DNA from 2 places in the Rhizobium sp. CAU 1783 genome. Region 1 is predicted to be linked to the other one. Evidence: riboswitches for the same ligand, from Rfam matches in the RefSeq annotation. Region 1 holds a riboswitch; the other holds the start of a gene.
The links. Region 1 has a riboswitch for thiamine pyrophosphate ahead of thiM (hydroxyethylthiazole kinase). Riboswitches for the same ligand answer to the same signal wherever they lie in the genome.
Positions count from the first base shown of each region.

Region 2: linked by a shared signal. The riboswitch ahead of thiB (thiamine ABC transporter substrate binding subunit) and the one ahead of thiM (hydroxyethylthiazole kinase) in region 1 are both predicted to bind thiamine pyrophosphate.

Region 1 covers NZ_JBTOLM010000002.1:335,035-342,451, reverse strand. The annotation lists gene ACX93L_RS08400 (hypothetical protein) at 1-103, shown strand, start outside; gene ACX93L_RS08395 (Ldh family oxidoreductase) at 216-1,250, shown strand; gene ACX93L_RS08390 (dihydrodipicolinate synthase family protein) at 1,353-2,315, opposite strand; gene ACX93L_RS08385 (3-oxoacyl-ACP reductase) at 2,510-3,274, opposite strand; gene thiD (bifunctional hydroxymethylpyrimidine kinase/phosphomethylpyrimidine kinase) at 3,271-4,089, opposite strand; gene thiE (thiamine phosphate synthase) at 4,086-4,721, opposite strand; gene thiM (hydroxyethylthiazole kinase) at 4,718-5,521, opposite strand; TPP riboswitch at 5,577-5,673, opposite strand; gene ACX93L_RS08365 (HAD-IA family hydrolase) at 5,863-6,534, shown strand; gene ACX93L_RS08360 (peptide chain release factor 3) at 6,585-7,417, opposite strand, start outside.
Region 2 covers NZ_JBTOLM010000004.1:165,811-173,227, reverse strand. The annotation lists gene ACX93L_RS17245 (M48 family metalloprotease) at 1-43, opposite strand, end outside; gene ACX93L_RS17240 (thiamine ABC transporter ATP-binding protein) at 379-1,107, opposite strand; gene thiP (thiamine/thiamine pyrophosphate ABC transporter permease) at 1,097-2,743, opposite strand; gene thiB (thiamine ABC transporter substrate binding subunit) at 2,746-3,771, opposite strand; TPP riboswitch at 3,817-3,932, opposite strand; gene ACX93L_RS17225 (ABC transporter ATP-binding protein/permease) at 4,128-5,927, shown strand; gene ACX93L_RS17220 (ABC-F family ATP-binding cassette domain-containing protein) at 5,980-7,417, opposite strand, start outside.

The DNA of each region.
Region 1 (7,417 bases):
TCCGCATTTCGAGAAGTTTCTCGAATACGGCGATGCGGAAGCCTATCGCGCCTGGGTCGAGAGCTATCGGCGCGGCAAGCCATTCCCCGAAAGCAAATCGTGAGACCCTTTCCGCAGCCCGGTTTGCGGGATATTACTCGCTTCGAGCGCTTGCATACTCTCTGTATGCAGAATAGATCGACAGCCATGTCAGACCGGATCAGGAGAGACACAGAGTGACGACCACCACCTTGAAGATCGCCGACCTGCAGAGCCGCGTGGAAGCCATCTTTCGCAAAGCCGGCCTTAATGCCGTGCAGTCCGAAGGCCTTGCCCGCGTCATCGTTGCCGGGGAACGGGATGCCTGCAAATCGCATGGCATCTATCGGATCGAGGGCGCGCTGCGCACCGTCAAGGCGGGCAAGGTGAAGCCGGATGCCGTCCCTGTCCTGGACCTCAACGAAGGCTCCGCGATCGTGAAGGTCAATGCGGCCGGCGGCTTCGCCAATCCGGCCTTCGAGCTCGGCCTGCCCGCGCTTGCCGAACGGGCCCGAAAGCTCGGCATCGCGGCACTCGTCATCAACGACTGCACGCATTTTTCCGCCCTCTGGCCGGAAGTCGAGGGCGTGACCGGCAAGGGTCTCGCCGGTCTCGTCATGTGCCCGAGCTACGCCACGGTCGCCCCCACCGGCGGCAAGACGCCGCTGCTCGGCACCAATCCCTTTGCCTTCGGCTGGCCGCGCGTCGATGCCTCGCCCTATGTCTTCGACTTCGCGACATCCGTTGCAGCGCGCGGAGAAATCGAGCTTCATCGCCGGGCGGGCAAGCCTCTACCGGAAGGCTGGGCGATCGATGCCCAGGGCAATCCGACGACCGATCCGGAAGCCGCACTCGCAGGCGCCATGCTGCCGTTCGGCGGCCACAAGGGTGCGGCCATCGGCACCATGATCGAACTGCTGGCCGGCATCATGATCGGCGACCTGACGAGCCCGGAAGTCCTCGACTATCTCGGAACGACGACGCTCGCGCCGTTCCACGGCGAACTGATCATCGCCATGTCTCCGCAGGCTTTCGCCCAGGGCCGCGCCGGCGATCCCTTTGCCCGCGCAGAGGTGTTGTTCGATGCCATCGTCGGCAGCGGCGCACGCTTGCCGTCGCAGCGTCGTTTCGCCGCCCGGGCGAAGTCGGAGGCCGATGGGATCACCCTGACCGCGGCCGAGATGGAGCAGCTGGACCGCCTGCTCGACAAGGGTCTCGACGCCGTCGCGTGACACACTGACGATACGGTGGTCACGCTACCGAGATCGGCATGATCGCCAAAACAAGAAAGGCCCCCGCGAGGAGGGCCTTTTGTTTTGCGCGTAACTTGAAGCTTACGCCTTGTACTTCTGCACGGCGCCCGGGAGCTTGCTCCACTCGGCATACCAGGTGTCGAACAGCTTCAGCTGGGCCTCGACATAGCCACGCTGGCTTTCGTTCAGCGCATCGGTTTCGTTGAAGTGCAGCGTGTATTCCTTGTCTCCCTTCAGCACCATCATGTGCTTGAAGAAGAGAACGAGGTCCGGACCCTCGTCGAAGGACGAGAGCACGGCCAGGGCCGATTCAAGTTCCAGTGCACGGGTCCGGGCATCCGCGTCACCTGCGGCGGCGGCCTGCGCGAGGTTGCACATATGGAGGACTTCCTTCGGCAGCACGCAACCGATGCCCGTGATTGCGCCGACCGCGCCGCAATTGACAAAGCCATGGAAGACGCAGGTGTCGACGCCGATCATCAGCGAGACGTCGTCATCGCGGCTGGTGATGTTCTCGGCCGCGTAGCGCATGTCGGCAGCGCCGCCGAATTCCTTGAAACCCACCAGATTGGGATGTTCGGCGCGCAACGCGAAGAACAGATCGGCGCGGGTGGCGAAACCATAATAGGGGCTGTTGTAGATGACCGCCGGAAGATCCGGAGCGGCGGACAGGATCGCCTTGAAATGGTTCTTCTGGGCAGCGACGACAGAGCCGCGAGACAGGACGCGCGGGATGACCATCAGGCCCTTCGCGCCAACCTTCTGGGCATGGGCGGCATGGGCGACAGCAGAGGCGGTGTTGACGGCACCGGTGCCGACGATGACCGGAATACCGGCCTTCACGAGGCGTTCCACACCTTCCATGCGCTGTTCGTCGGTCAGCAGCGGCCAATCACCCATCGAGCCGCAATAGACGACCGCGGACATGCCCTTGCTGATCAGTTCCTTGCCCTTGCGGACCAGCCCGTCGAAGTCCGGTGTACGGTCGTCATTGCAGGGCGTCATGAGCGCGGGAATTACGCCTGAAAATATCTGGGCCTTCATGTCGGTCTCCTTGGGCAGGTCTCTGAGGGTTGACGGAGTGGATCCGTCAACGGGATTGACCATGGGATATCATCTTGCATTCAGTTTGTCGACAGAAGATTTCTTGAAAACTCCGCAGGGGGCCAGGGCGGGTCGGTCGCGGCGAAAATGGCCGCCCGTGCCCGGTTCCCCGCCGCTGACGTTTGCTCCTCCGATCAGTTGAAGACCAATCCTCCGTCAACCACGAGGTTCTGGCCGGTCACCGCCCGCGACCAGGGGCTTGCGAAGAACAGCGCGGCATCAGCCATTTCGTCGGGCGTCGTTACCCGGCGCAGCGGCGTGGAACCTGCGATCAGGTCGAACACGGCGTCCGGCGTCGCGCGGCTCGCGTCGGTGGTCCTGAGCAATCCGCCCGAGACCATGTTGACCGTGATCCCGGACGGGCCAAGTTCTGCAGCAGCGGTGCGGGTCAGCGACAGGAGTGCAGCCTTTGCCGCCGTATAGTCGTGGTAGGGCACGACCGGGTTCTGAAAGAGATTGGTACCGATCAGCACGATCCGGCCGAAGCCGCGCTCGCGCATCTTGGGCACTGCGGCCCTGACGAGGTTCAGCGCACCCTTCACCCCTGTCTCCATGTGGGCGGCGATCTCCTCCCACGCCATCGCGTCGAGTTTCGAACGGGCATCGCCGTTGAAGGAGAAATCGGCCAGCGCATTGTGGACGATCGTGGTCGGGGCGCCGAAGTGCGTGGTTACATCTGCAATCATCCGGTTGACGGCCTCGCCATCACGCACATCGGCGCGGAAGGCGGCGGCCCTGTCACCGAGCCGCGAGGCCAGGGCCTCGGCCTCGTCACGGCTGTTGCGGTAGTTGACGGCGACCGCAGCGCCCTCTCGGGCAAAGGCTGCGGCGATCGCGGCGCCGAGGCCGCGACCGGCGCCGGTGACAAGCACGGTCTGTTGATCGATTGGCAAGCTCACAGGATGGTTCCTTTCGTGTTCCAGAGCGAATGAAAATGATGGACCGGTCCGTGGCCCGAGCCGACGGACAGCCTGCCGGCCTCGGCGATCGACCGGGCAAGCCAGGCCTTCGCGGCCGCGACCGCCTCCTCGGGGCTGGCGCCCCCGGTCAGTTCGGCGGCGATCGCACTCGACAGGGAGCAACCGGTCCCGTGGGTATTCCTCGTCGCCACGCGCGGCGCCTCGAGCCAGGTGGTGCCCTTCTCGGACACGATTACGTCCGGACTGTCGGTTCCGCCGAGATGGCCTCCCTTGACCAGCACCGCCGCGGGACCAAGCGCACGAAGCCTGTTTGCCTGAGCCTCCATGGCCGGCCGATCGGTCGCCTGTTGCTCACCGAGCAGGGCGGCGGCTTCCGGCAGGTTGGGCGTGAGAAACGTTGCAAGCGGGAGGAGCCGCGTCGTCAACGCGCCGACGGCCGCCGGGTCGAGGAGGCTTGCCCCGCCCTTGGCGATCATCACCGGATCGAGCACGACGGGAATGCCGCGATGCGGGGCGAGCGCGTCGGCGACTGCCGTCGCGATCTCGGCATTGGCGATCATGCCGATCTTCACCGCATCGACGCGGATATCGGCAAAGACCATGCGGATCTGCTCGGCAACGAAGCCGGGCGGCACGGCATGAACGGCCGAGACGCCTTGCGTATTCTGGGCTGTCAAGGCCGTGAGCACCGCCATGCCGTAGGTGCCGCGTGCGGAAAGGGCCTTGAGGTCGGACTGGATGCCGGCGCCGCCGGAGGGGTCGGAGCCGGCGATGGAGAGAATGTTGCGGATCATGATCTTGCCTTTCGGATGGCCCCTGACAACTCTGCGGCCGCGGCCCTGGGGTCCGGCTGCCCACAGATGGCGGAAACGACCGCGAGGCCATCCGCGCCGGCCTTCAGGACCGGTTCGACATGGCCCGCCTTCAGCCCGCCGATGGCGACGGCCGGCAGGCGCGTGACGGCGCGCATTCGTGCGAGCCCGTCGAGGCCGACCGGGGGCTTGTGGCCTGGCTTGGTGGATGTGGCAAAGACCGGTCCCATCCCGACATAGTCCACGACGCCCGGATCGACCGCCGCCGCCAGAACTTCGCTCTCGACGGACAGGCCAAGAATCATGTCGGGACCGATCAACTGCCGGGCCACCCTCGCCTCTATGTCGTCCTGGCCGACATGCAGACCATCGGCGCCGATCGCGACCGCAGCCTCGACATCGTCGTTGACGATCAGGGGCACGCCCGTGCCGACAAGTACGGCCCTCAGGGCCCGGCCCGCTTCGATCATGCGGGCCGAGGTCGCATCCTTGTCGCGCAGCTGGACCATGGTCACGCCACCTTCAACGGCGCGCCGCGCGGTCTCGACCATGCCGAGCGGGCGGCAAAGCTCCGGATCGAGCACGAGATAGAGCGAGAGATCGAAGGATTTCAAAGCCGCACCACCTCTCCCTCTTCATCGAGAGCGGCGGCATCGACGGCCGCGAGCTGGTCGATGAAGTGCATGGCGAAACTGCCGGGGCCCTGCGACCGCTCGGCCGCCCGCTTTCCTGCGACCGCGAAGTGGACGAGCGCAGCCACCGTCGCATCAAAGGAGCTCTCCGGCCGGGCCGCGACATAGGCGCCGACCAGGCAGGTCAGCGAGCAGCCGAGAGCGGTGACCTGCGGCATCAGCGAAGACCCACCGTGAATGCGGACTGCCCGATCGCCGTCCGTGACGAAGTCGGTCACTCCGGTGACCGCGACGATGCAGCGTTGCGTGGCCGCGAGGCGTCTTGCCGCCTCATCGGCGCGCTCGACCGGGTCACGGCTGTCGACGCCGCGGGCCAGGCTTGTGCCGCCGGCGAGCGATAAGATCTCCGAGGCATTGCCGCGGATCACGGTCGGGCCGAGCGCAAGCAGATCGGCGGTTGCCTTGCGCCGGAAGCCCGTCGCGAAATGCGCAACCGGATCGAGTACCCAGGGACGTTGCGCTGCCGTGGCGCCGCCGACGGCCGCCTTCATGCCGGCAATCCAGGCTGGCGACAGCGTTCCGATGTTGACGGTAAGTGCACCGGCAAACCCGGCAAATTCGCCCGCCTCTTCCTCTGCATGGACCATGGCAGGAGAGGCGCCCGCGGCAAGCAGGACATTCGCGGCGACGTTCATCGCCACATAGTTGGTGATGCACTGCACGAGCGGGTTTAGCCCACGCATGGCTGTCAGCAGGGTTCCGGGAGTTTCGGTTTTGGTCATCTTGCCCCTTTTCCGACGGGGCAAGGGCCAGGGGACGATCGGCGCACGAACGGCGAAAAGGCCCCGAGCGACTCCCTCCGCCAGCATTATCTGGTTCAGGTTCTAAGGGTACTTCTCAGCCCGTCTTGCGACGAGCGCCCCTGTCTCTCAATGCCGCGGTTATAGCCCCATCGCGCCCGCCTGTCACTCCTCCCTGTTGATCGTGCTGCCGGACCCGAGAATCCTAGGAGGCAATCCGAAAACGCGTCCGGAAACCGAAGCCTCGCATGCGCGTGATTTGCGGTATTGACGAAAAACGGGTAGTCGAACTGCCCTCACCTCTCGCCGCAAGGATCACACGCTTGAACTCCAAGACCTCCGTTTTCGGCCGCAGCCATGCCGGTTTCCTGTTCGACATGGATGGCACGCTGCTCAATTCGATTGCCGCCGCCGAGCGGGTCTGGGGCCGATGGGCGGAAGCGCACGGCCTCGACGTCGCCGCCTTCCTGCCGACCATGCATGGCAAGCGGGGGATCGACACGATCCGCGGGCTGAACCTGCCGGGCGTCGATCCGGAAGCGGAGGCCCTGGTCATCGAACGCGGGGAAATCGAGGACGTGGAAGGCGTCGTGGCCCTACCGGGCGCGATCGATTTCCTCAACGCATTGCCGAAGGACCGCTGGTCGATCGTCACTTCGGCCCCGACGGCACTCGCCCGCGCCCGGATCGAGGCAGCCGGCCTGCCGCAGCCGCCGAAGATCGTCACGGCAGAGGATGTCATGGTCGGCAAGCCGGATCCGGCCGGCTATCGGCTCGGCGCCCGGCATCTCGGCGTCGACCCCGCCCGCTGCCTGGTGTTCGAAGATGTGATGGCCGGTGTTCTGGCCGCCGAGGCGGCCGGTGCCGACGTGATGGTCGTCACCGCGACCCACGCCCACCCGTTCGATACAAGACACCCGACGATCGCCAGCTATGAAGGGCTCGGCGTCGGGCTTGATACGACCGGCGACATGACACTGGTCCGGCTCGCCTGAGAGCGATCTCGCACCACGCCAGTCGACTTGCCGCCACCAGGACCTGAGGATCACGCCGCCTTGATGGCGTGATACTCCTTGATCGCGGCCATCTTGATCGCCGGATAGCGCTCGCTTTCGTAGCGGAGCGAGAAACTGTCCTGTGCCATGAAGACCGGATCGCCGTCCAGGTCGCGGCAGATGTCGCCGCGCCGGGCGTTCATGAACTTGTCGAGCTCGCCCGGCTGTTCCGCCGAAATCCACCGGCAGACCGAGAAACGCGACATCTCGAAGGAGACCGGAAGGCCATATTCCGCCGAGAGTCGTTCCTTCAGAACGTCGAGCTGCAGGGCGCCGACCACGCCGACGATCGCGGGCGAGCCGTCTTCGGGCGAAAAGAGCTGTACCACGCCCTCTTCCGCCATCTGCTGGAGCGCTTCCTTCAGCTTTTTGGCCTTCATCGCATCCTCGAGACGGACGCGGCGCAGGATTTCCGGCGAAAAGTTCGGCACGCCCTGGAAGACCAGAGCCTCACCCTCGGTCAGCGTATCGCCGATGCGGAGCGTTCCGTGGTTCGGGATGCCGACGACATCGCCGGCAAAGGCGGTGTCGGCGAGCTGGCGCTGCGAGGCGAAGAAGAATTGCGGGGCCGTGAGGCCGATCTGCTTGCCGGTCCGGGCGAGCCGAACCTTCATGCCGCGCTCCAGCTTGCCGGAGCAGATGCGGGCAAAGGCGATGCGGTCTCGGTGGTTGGGGTCCATGTTGGCCTGAATCTTGAAGACGAAGGCCGTCATCTTGTCCTCATTGGCATGAACCGTGCGTGTGTCGGCCACCTGGTCGCGCGGCGGCGGAGCGAAATCGCCGAGCGCATTGATCAGGTCGCGCACCCCGAAGTTCTTAAGCG
Region 2 (7,417 bases), on a different contig from region 1:
ACAGCACCAGCGAGGCGCACAGCACCGCCACGATGCCCGGCATTGCACCAGCCGAAAGGCTTCGCCGAACGCGGCTGAGACGCGATACGCCCTTAACGCCCATGACCTGCTTCCTGCCCCGATGACACCGTGCCTTCCCAACTCCTTTTGAAGCGCCCGACCGACCGACGCAACCTGAAAACGGATGAACCCTCAAGGCCGTGCGCCAGTGCGGCCCTTTTAACACCATTCATTAGATATGGATAAACTCGCATAGGGAAAAAAGAGGCGCGGGTCGAGAACAAGGAAACAAACAAGGGCCGGCATAGCGGTCGAGGTTTGAGCAAATGCCACTCGCGAGCGTCCAAAATAAGGCGGAACGACGCTTGAACGACCCCGCTAGGATGCTGATTCGCCGAGAAAAGCGGCGATTGCCGGCAGATCCGTCCGGGAGAAGAACACGTCGCGCGTTGCATGCAGCGCAATCCGGCCATGCTCCAGAAACAGGACGTCGGACGCAAGGCGAGCCACGTCCTGCGGGTCGTGCGTCACCAGCACGATGGTAAAGCCGGTTTCACGGTGAAGATCCGCCAGGAGATCGACCATCGCGGCGCGCAGGCCCGGATCGAGCGCGGCGAAAGGTTCGTCGAGAAGCACCACCGGCTTTTTCCTGACCAGCGCCCGGGCAAAGGCCGCGCGCTGCCGCTCGCCGCCCGAAAGCGTTGCCGGCATGCGCTTCTCCTGGCCTTGGAGCCCGACACGGACAAGCGCCGACGAGACCGACGCGCGATCCGCGGCCGTGAGCCGGAGGGCCGGGTCGATCCCCAGCCCGACATTGGTGAAGAGATCGAGATGGGCAAACAGGTTGTTGTCCTGGAACACCAGTGAGACAGGCCGAGCGGCGGGCAACCGCTCTGTTACGTCCTCGCCCTCGATACTGACCCGCCCCGTATCCGGCTGCTCGAAGCCGGCAATCAGGTTGAGCAACGTTGACTTGCCGGATCCCGAAGGTCCGACGATCGCGGTGATCTGACCGGCGGCGATGCGGCAGTCGAAGTGAAACTCGACACTCCCCAGCTTGCGCCCAACGTCTTCGAGCACCACCGCGCTTCCCGTTTCAGGCGGCATTGTCCCTCTCCCTTCTTCCCGTGCCGGACGTCCCTGCAAGGGCAAGCATCAGGCACACGATGCCCAGCACAAGCGCGAGCCCGTCGGCATCCTGGCTGCGATAGGCACCCATCCGGCTGTAGATCAGCCAGGGCAGCGTCGTGAGGTTTTCCGAGCCGAACAGCGCCACTGCCCCGAGATCGCCAAGCGACAGCGCCATGGCGAAGGAGAGTGCGGTCAGCACCGGTCGGCGCAGCACCGGCCAGTCCACCAGCCGAAGCCGCGCCATGCCGCGAATACCGAGACTGTCGATGAGGCGCGCACTTCGCAGCCGGTGCTCTTCGAAGGCGGGCGAAAGGACGCGCATGGCAAAGGGCAGCGCCATCAGCGCGTTGATACCGACGACGATCGCCGGCGCATAGGTCGCGGTATCCCCGAAACTGCGCAGAATCATGAACCAGCCTGTGGCGAGCACGGCGGTCGGCACGAGCAGGACGAGTGACGACACACCCGACAGCAGGACCGAGAGCGTATGGCCGAACAGCGGCGTCCGCTGCCCGCCATCGAGCCCCGCCCGCGCACGGATGATCGCGACCGCGACGGCAACGGAAAGCAGGGCCGCCGAAAACCCGATCGTGAGGCTTGTCAGCCCCGCCCGCCAGACGGCCTCCTCCCTGACGAGCTTCGAAAGATCGGCGCCGAAGCCTGCGACAACGACCTGGCCGAGCGGCAGCCCGAGGAAGAGCGCCGCAGCGACAATGACCACCCTGTCAGCGATGCGGGAGCGCAGGCTCCGACCGTCATAGCGGCGCGGCGCGGCTCCGGCCGTCATGCCCGGATCGGTCGGCACCGGGAAAAGCGCCATCACCCCGAGGATCGCCGCCGTCACGGCAATCTGCGCGAAGGCCAGGGAGACCGCGCGCACCGGATCGAAGTCGAAGCGCAGCGCCTGGTAGATCGCCACCTCGATCGTCGTCGCCGCCGGCCCGCCGCCGAGCACCAGAACCAGCGTGAAGCTGGTTGCACACAACATGAAGATCAGGCCGGCAATACCGGGGATGACGCGCGCGATCACCGGCCATTCGATGAAGCGGAAGGTCGAAAGGCTCCCCATTCCGAGGCTCGCCCCGGACCGCCAGTATTCCGCCGGAACGTTTTCCAGCCCGGCCAGCATCAGGCGGGCGGCGAGCGGCATGTTGAAGAACACATGTGCGATGAGGATGCCGAAAAGGCCGTAGATGCCGAAACGGCCGTCCGCGCCCAGCGCAACGAACAGGTCGTTGACCAGCCCCTGCCGTCCCCAGATCCCGACAAGGCCGAGCGCGCCGATCAGCACCGGCAGCCCCATCGGCACCGCCATCAGGCGGATAAGCCAGGCCCGCCCGGGAAAACGGGGCTGCCGGGCCAGTGCACGGGCGACCGGGATCGCGCCAAGGATCGAGAAGAGGGTCGACAGCACAGCCTGCAGCAGCGTGAACCGCAGGACAGAGCGAACCACGGGATCGCTGAATATGGACACCGGCGAGGTTTCGCTGCCGATCCTCAGCAGGGAGACGATCGCCGTTCCGACGAAGGCGCCGATCAGTGCGAGCACGACAAGGCCGCCGGCAAAGGCCGGCAGCCACCTGCGTCCCGGGGATCGGAACCCGGCCGCCATGATCAGTTGAGCGTCATGGCCGCGAGCCACTCGTCGATCCAGGCTTTGCGATGCTCGGCCACCTCTTCAGGGCTCATCAGATAAGTCTTGGACGGCTTCACCAGCGTGTCGAAGGCCGCCGGCAGCGGTTCGGAGGTCGCCGTCGCCGGCATCATCCAGTTGTTGGTGGCGATCGTATCCTGGAAGCCGGGCGTCACCATGAACTGCAGGAACTGCCGGGCGAGGTCCCTTTCCGGTCCCGACTTCAGGATGCCGGCCACCTCGATCTGGACGTAGTGGCCTTCGGCAAAATCGGCAGCCTGGTAGCGCTCGGTGTTTTCGGCAACCATGTGATAGGCGGGCGATGTCGTGTAGGAGAGCACCATCGGCGCCTCACCCTTGGTGAACAGGCCATAGGCCTCAGACCAGCCGGGAGTGACGGTCAGCACGCGGTCCTTGAGCTTGGTCCAGGCTTCCGGCGCCTTGTCGCCATAGACCGACTTGACCCAGAGCAGCAGGCCGAGACCCGGCGTCGAGGTGCGCGGATCCTCAATGACGATCTTCTCTGCCGGATTGCCCTCAACCAAGTCCTTGAGGCTCTTCGGCGGGTTCTTCAGTGTTTCGCTGTCGTAGACAACCGCGAAGTGGCCGTAGTCATAGGGAACGAAGGTGTCGTCGGAGAAGCCGCCCGGCACCTTGACTGCAGTGGTGTCGATGCCGTGGGCCTCAAACAGACCGGTCGCCTTGGCTTCCGCGACCAGGTTGGTGTCGATGCCGAGCACCAGATCGGCCTTGCTGCCCTCGCCTTCGAGCTTCAGGCGGGTGAGGAGCGCCACGCCATCGGCGACGCCGACGAAATCGACCGTGCAGGCGCAGCCCTTCTCGAAGGCCTCCTTGACCTTCGGGCCTGGACCCCATTCGGAGATGAAGCTCTCATAGGTGTAGATGGTTAGCTTCTTGTCGGCGGCATGGGCCGCAGGCGCCGAAAGCGCTGCGATCGCAAAGATTGCGGCAAGGCCGCGACGAAGATGGTGGTGACAGGTCGGCATGATGCGCCCCTCCTCTGCATGTTGAAAAATCGGGATAGGGCGTCTTTGATCTACGCGTCTAATCCCTCCGCCGGTGTTAGCCGGATCAGGTTCCGCGGGTTGGCCGTTCGCCTCTCAGCCAATCGTCCGTCGCCGGAAGAAGGGCACCCCGTTAGAGCAGGAAGAGACATAACGTGCCGACGCGCGGCTTGCAAGCCGCAGCCAATCCTCGCCGCTCGGGACTTCCCGTGCGAAAACCCTTTGCCAACCTCTTTGGTCTAGAATGGCCCCGTGGACGGCCCGATATTGACAGCCCGCATGGACATCCCGTCCCGGCATGGTATCTGATGGGGCCGAGACGGCGAGAAACTGACTGCATGTTCAATTCGGTACCCGATATCCCTGCGCCGGATGCACCGGCCACTGCGACGATCGAGATCAGTTTTCGACGGCAACTCGCCATAGCCGCGGCGTCTTTCTGGGCCTCGCCGGTTCGCAACCGCATAATGCTTCTCGCCACGGCGCTGCTGGCAATCATTCTCCTGACGGCGTACGGCCAGATCCTGCTGAACAGCTGGAACGCACCGTTCTACAATTCACTCGAACGCCGCGACCTCGATGCCTTCATCGCCGAGCTCGGCAATTTCGCCAAGATCGCCGGTTTCCTTTTGCTCCTGAACGTCATCCAGACCTGGCTCAACCAGATGACCGCGCTCTACATGCGCGAGGGCCTGGCGCGCAACGTGGTCGACGAATGGCTGACGGATCGGCGGGCCTATCTCCTGATGATGACGAGCCCGCTCGGCGTTAATCCCGACCAGCGCCTGCACGAGGACGCCCGCAAGCTCGCCGAAATGACCACGTCGCTGACGATCGGCCTGGTTCAGGCAACCATCCTACTTGTGAGCTTCATCGGCGTCTTGTGGCAGCTGTCGAGTGGCTTCGTCTTCCATTTTCGAGACTACAGCTTCTCGATACCCGGCTACATGGTCTGGGGCGCCGTTGCCTATGCCGGCATTGCCTCGCTGTTCAGCCAGGTCGTCGGATGGAAGCTGACCCGCCTCAATGCCGAGCGTTACTCCAACGAGGCCGAACTGCGCTTCTCGCTGATGCGCGCCAACGAAAACCTCGAGGCAATCGCACTTGCCGGCGGCGAGGAGACCGAGCGCCGCCATATCCACGACAAACTCGATGCGGTGCTGCGCTCCATCCGGGCGCTCGCCACGGCGCTCACCAACCTGACCTGGGTCACCGCCGGCTTCGGCTGGCTTGCCATCCTGGTGCCGATCCTGATCGCGGCTCCCGCCTATTTCGCCGGAACCATGACCTTCGGCGGGCTGATGATGGCGGCGGCCGCCTTCAACCAGGTGCATTCGGCGCTGCGCTGGTATGTCGACAATTTTGGCGCCATCGCCGACTGGAAGGCAGCTCTGCTGCGCGTCTCGACCTTGCGCGCGGCGCTCATCGACATGGATGTCAGCCCGCGCGAAGGCCAGATCGTCGTCCTGCGCGGCGAACCCGAACGCCTGACGCTCGAGGCGGTGTCGATCGCCTCCCATGTCGACGGCGACTGCGAGCAGGACGGCTTCCGGATCAAGGAAGGCAGTCCGACCATCGCCTTCGGCGAGCGCGTGATGATCAATGGCGACCAGGGCGTCAACCGCAGGCTGCTGTTCAACGCCATCGCCGGCCTTTGGCCCTATGGCAAGGGCCGCATTCTCCTGCCCCGGGAGGACGACATCCTGTTCGTTCCCCAGCTGGAATACCTGCCCGAAGGCAAGCTCAGAAGCGTTCTCGCCTACCCGCTCGCCTCGGCCGCCTTCACGGACGAAGCGATGATCGCATCGCTGCAGCGCGTCGGCCTCGGACGTCTCGTCGGCAGGCTTGACGAACGCGCTCGCTGGGACCGATTGCTCGACAAGGATGAACAGATGGCCATCGCCTTTGCCGGCCTCTTGCTGCGCAAGCCGCGATGGGTCGTGCTGAACGATGTTCTGGAAGGACTCGAACCGGATACCGTCACTCGGTTGTCCGGCGTGCTGGCCGAGCTATCCGGATCGACCCTCGTCTATATCGGCCGCTCCGGCGCATTCTACGACACGCTTTCGCCGAACCTTCTGCACCTGGAACGGATCCATTGCGAGCCGCTGCAAGAGCCGGCGCCCCAAGCGGGCTGAGACCCCGCCATCCACCCCGCATGCGAGCGTCGGCATAGAGGACAGGAAAGCCTCAGCCTTCCAGTTCCTCACGCAGCATTTCGAGCTCCAGCCATTCCTCTTCCATGCGGATAAGGTCGGCGCGCAGCTTCTCGGTCTCGGCGGCAAGCTTGTTGAACGTCGCCGGATCCTTGGTGAAGAGGTTCGGGTCGGCCATCTTCGCCTCGCGTGCAGCGATTTCCTTCTCCGTCTTCTCCATCTCCTTCGGCAGGTTCTCCAGCGCAAATTTCTGTTTGTAGGAGAGCTTGCCCTTGGCCCTTCCGCCACCGTCCGCCGGCTTGGCCGATGTCTCGGCGGATTTCGCCTTCTCGGCCTTCTCCGCCCGCTTGCGCTCGTCTTCGGCGCCCTTGCGCTGCGCCAACATGTCGGAATAGCCGCCGGCATATTCGATCCAGCGGCCGTCAGGGGCCTCCGGATTGGCCGGTGCGATCGTCGAGGTCACGGTGCGGTCGAGGAAGTCGCGGTCATGGCTGACCAGGATGACCGTGCCGGAATAGCCGGCAACAATCTCCTGCAACAGGTCGAGCGTCTCGATATCGAGGTCGTTGGTCGGTTCGTCAAGAATCAGGAGGTTCGACGGCCTGGCCATCATTCGCGCCAGCATCAGCCGCGCCCGCTCACCGCCCGACAGGTTGCGGATCGGCGTGCGCGCCTGCTCCGGCTGGAACAGGAAGTCCTTCATGTAACCGGTAACATGCTTCTGCTCGCCGTTGACGAGCAGGTTTTCGCCGCGTCCGTCGGTCAGGTAGTGCGCCAGCGTATCGTCGGGGTTCAGGTCCTCGCGCTTCTGGTCGAGCACGGCGATCTCGAGATTGGTGCCAAGCTTGACGGTTCCCGCATCGGGCGCAAGCTGGCCCGTCAGCATCTTGAGCAGCGTCGTCTTGCCCGCGCCGTTCGGGCCGATCAAGCCGATGCAGTCGCCGCGATGCACCCGGATGGAGAAGGGCGACACAATGGTCCGTTCCCCATAAGACTTGGTGATCTTGTCCGCCTCTATGACCAGCTTGCCGCTTTCCTTGCCTTCGGTGACGCTGGCCTGGATCGTGCCCTGCGGCCCCTTGTGGCCGCGATATTCGGCGCGCAGCGCCTGCAGGTTACCGAGACGCCGCATGTTGCGCTTGCGCCTTGCGGTCACGCCGTAGCGCAGCCAATGCTCTTCGCGCTGGATCTCCTTGCCGAGCTTGTGCTGCTCGATCTCTTCTTCCTCGAGCACCTTGTCGCGCCATTCCTCGAAATGAGCGAAACCCTTGTTGAGCCGGCGCGAAAGCCCGCGGTCGAGCCAGACGGTCGCGGTCGATACCTTCTCGAGGAAGCGGCGGTCGTGGCTGATCAGCACCAGCGCACTGCGCGACTTGGCCAACTCCCCTTCCAGCCATTCGATGGTCGGCAGGTCGAGGTGGTTGGTCGGCTCGTCCAGCATCAGGATGTCGGGTTCCGGCGCCATGACGCGG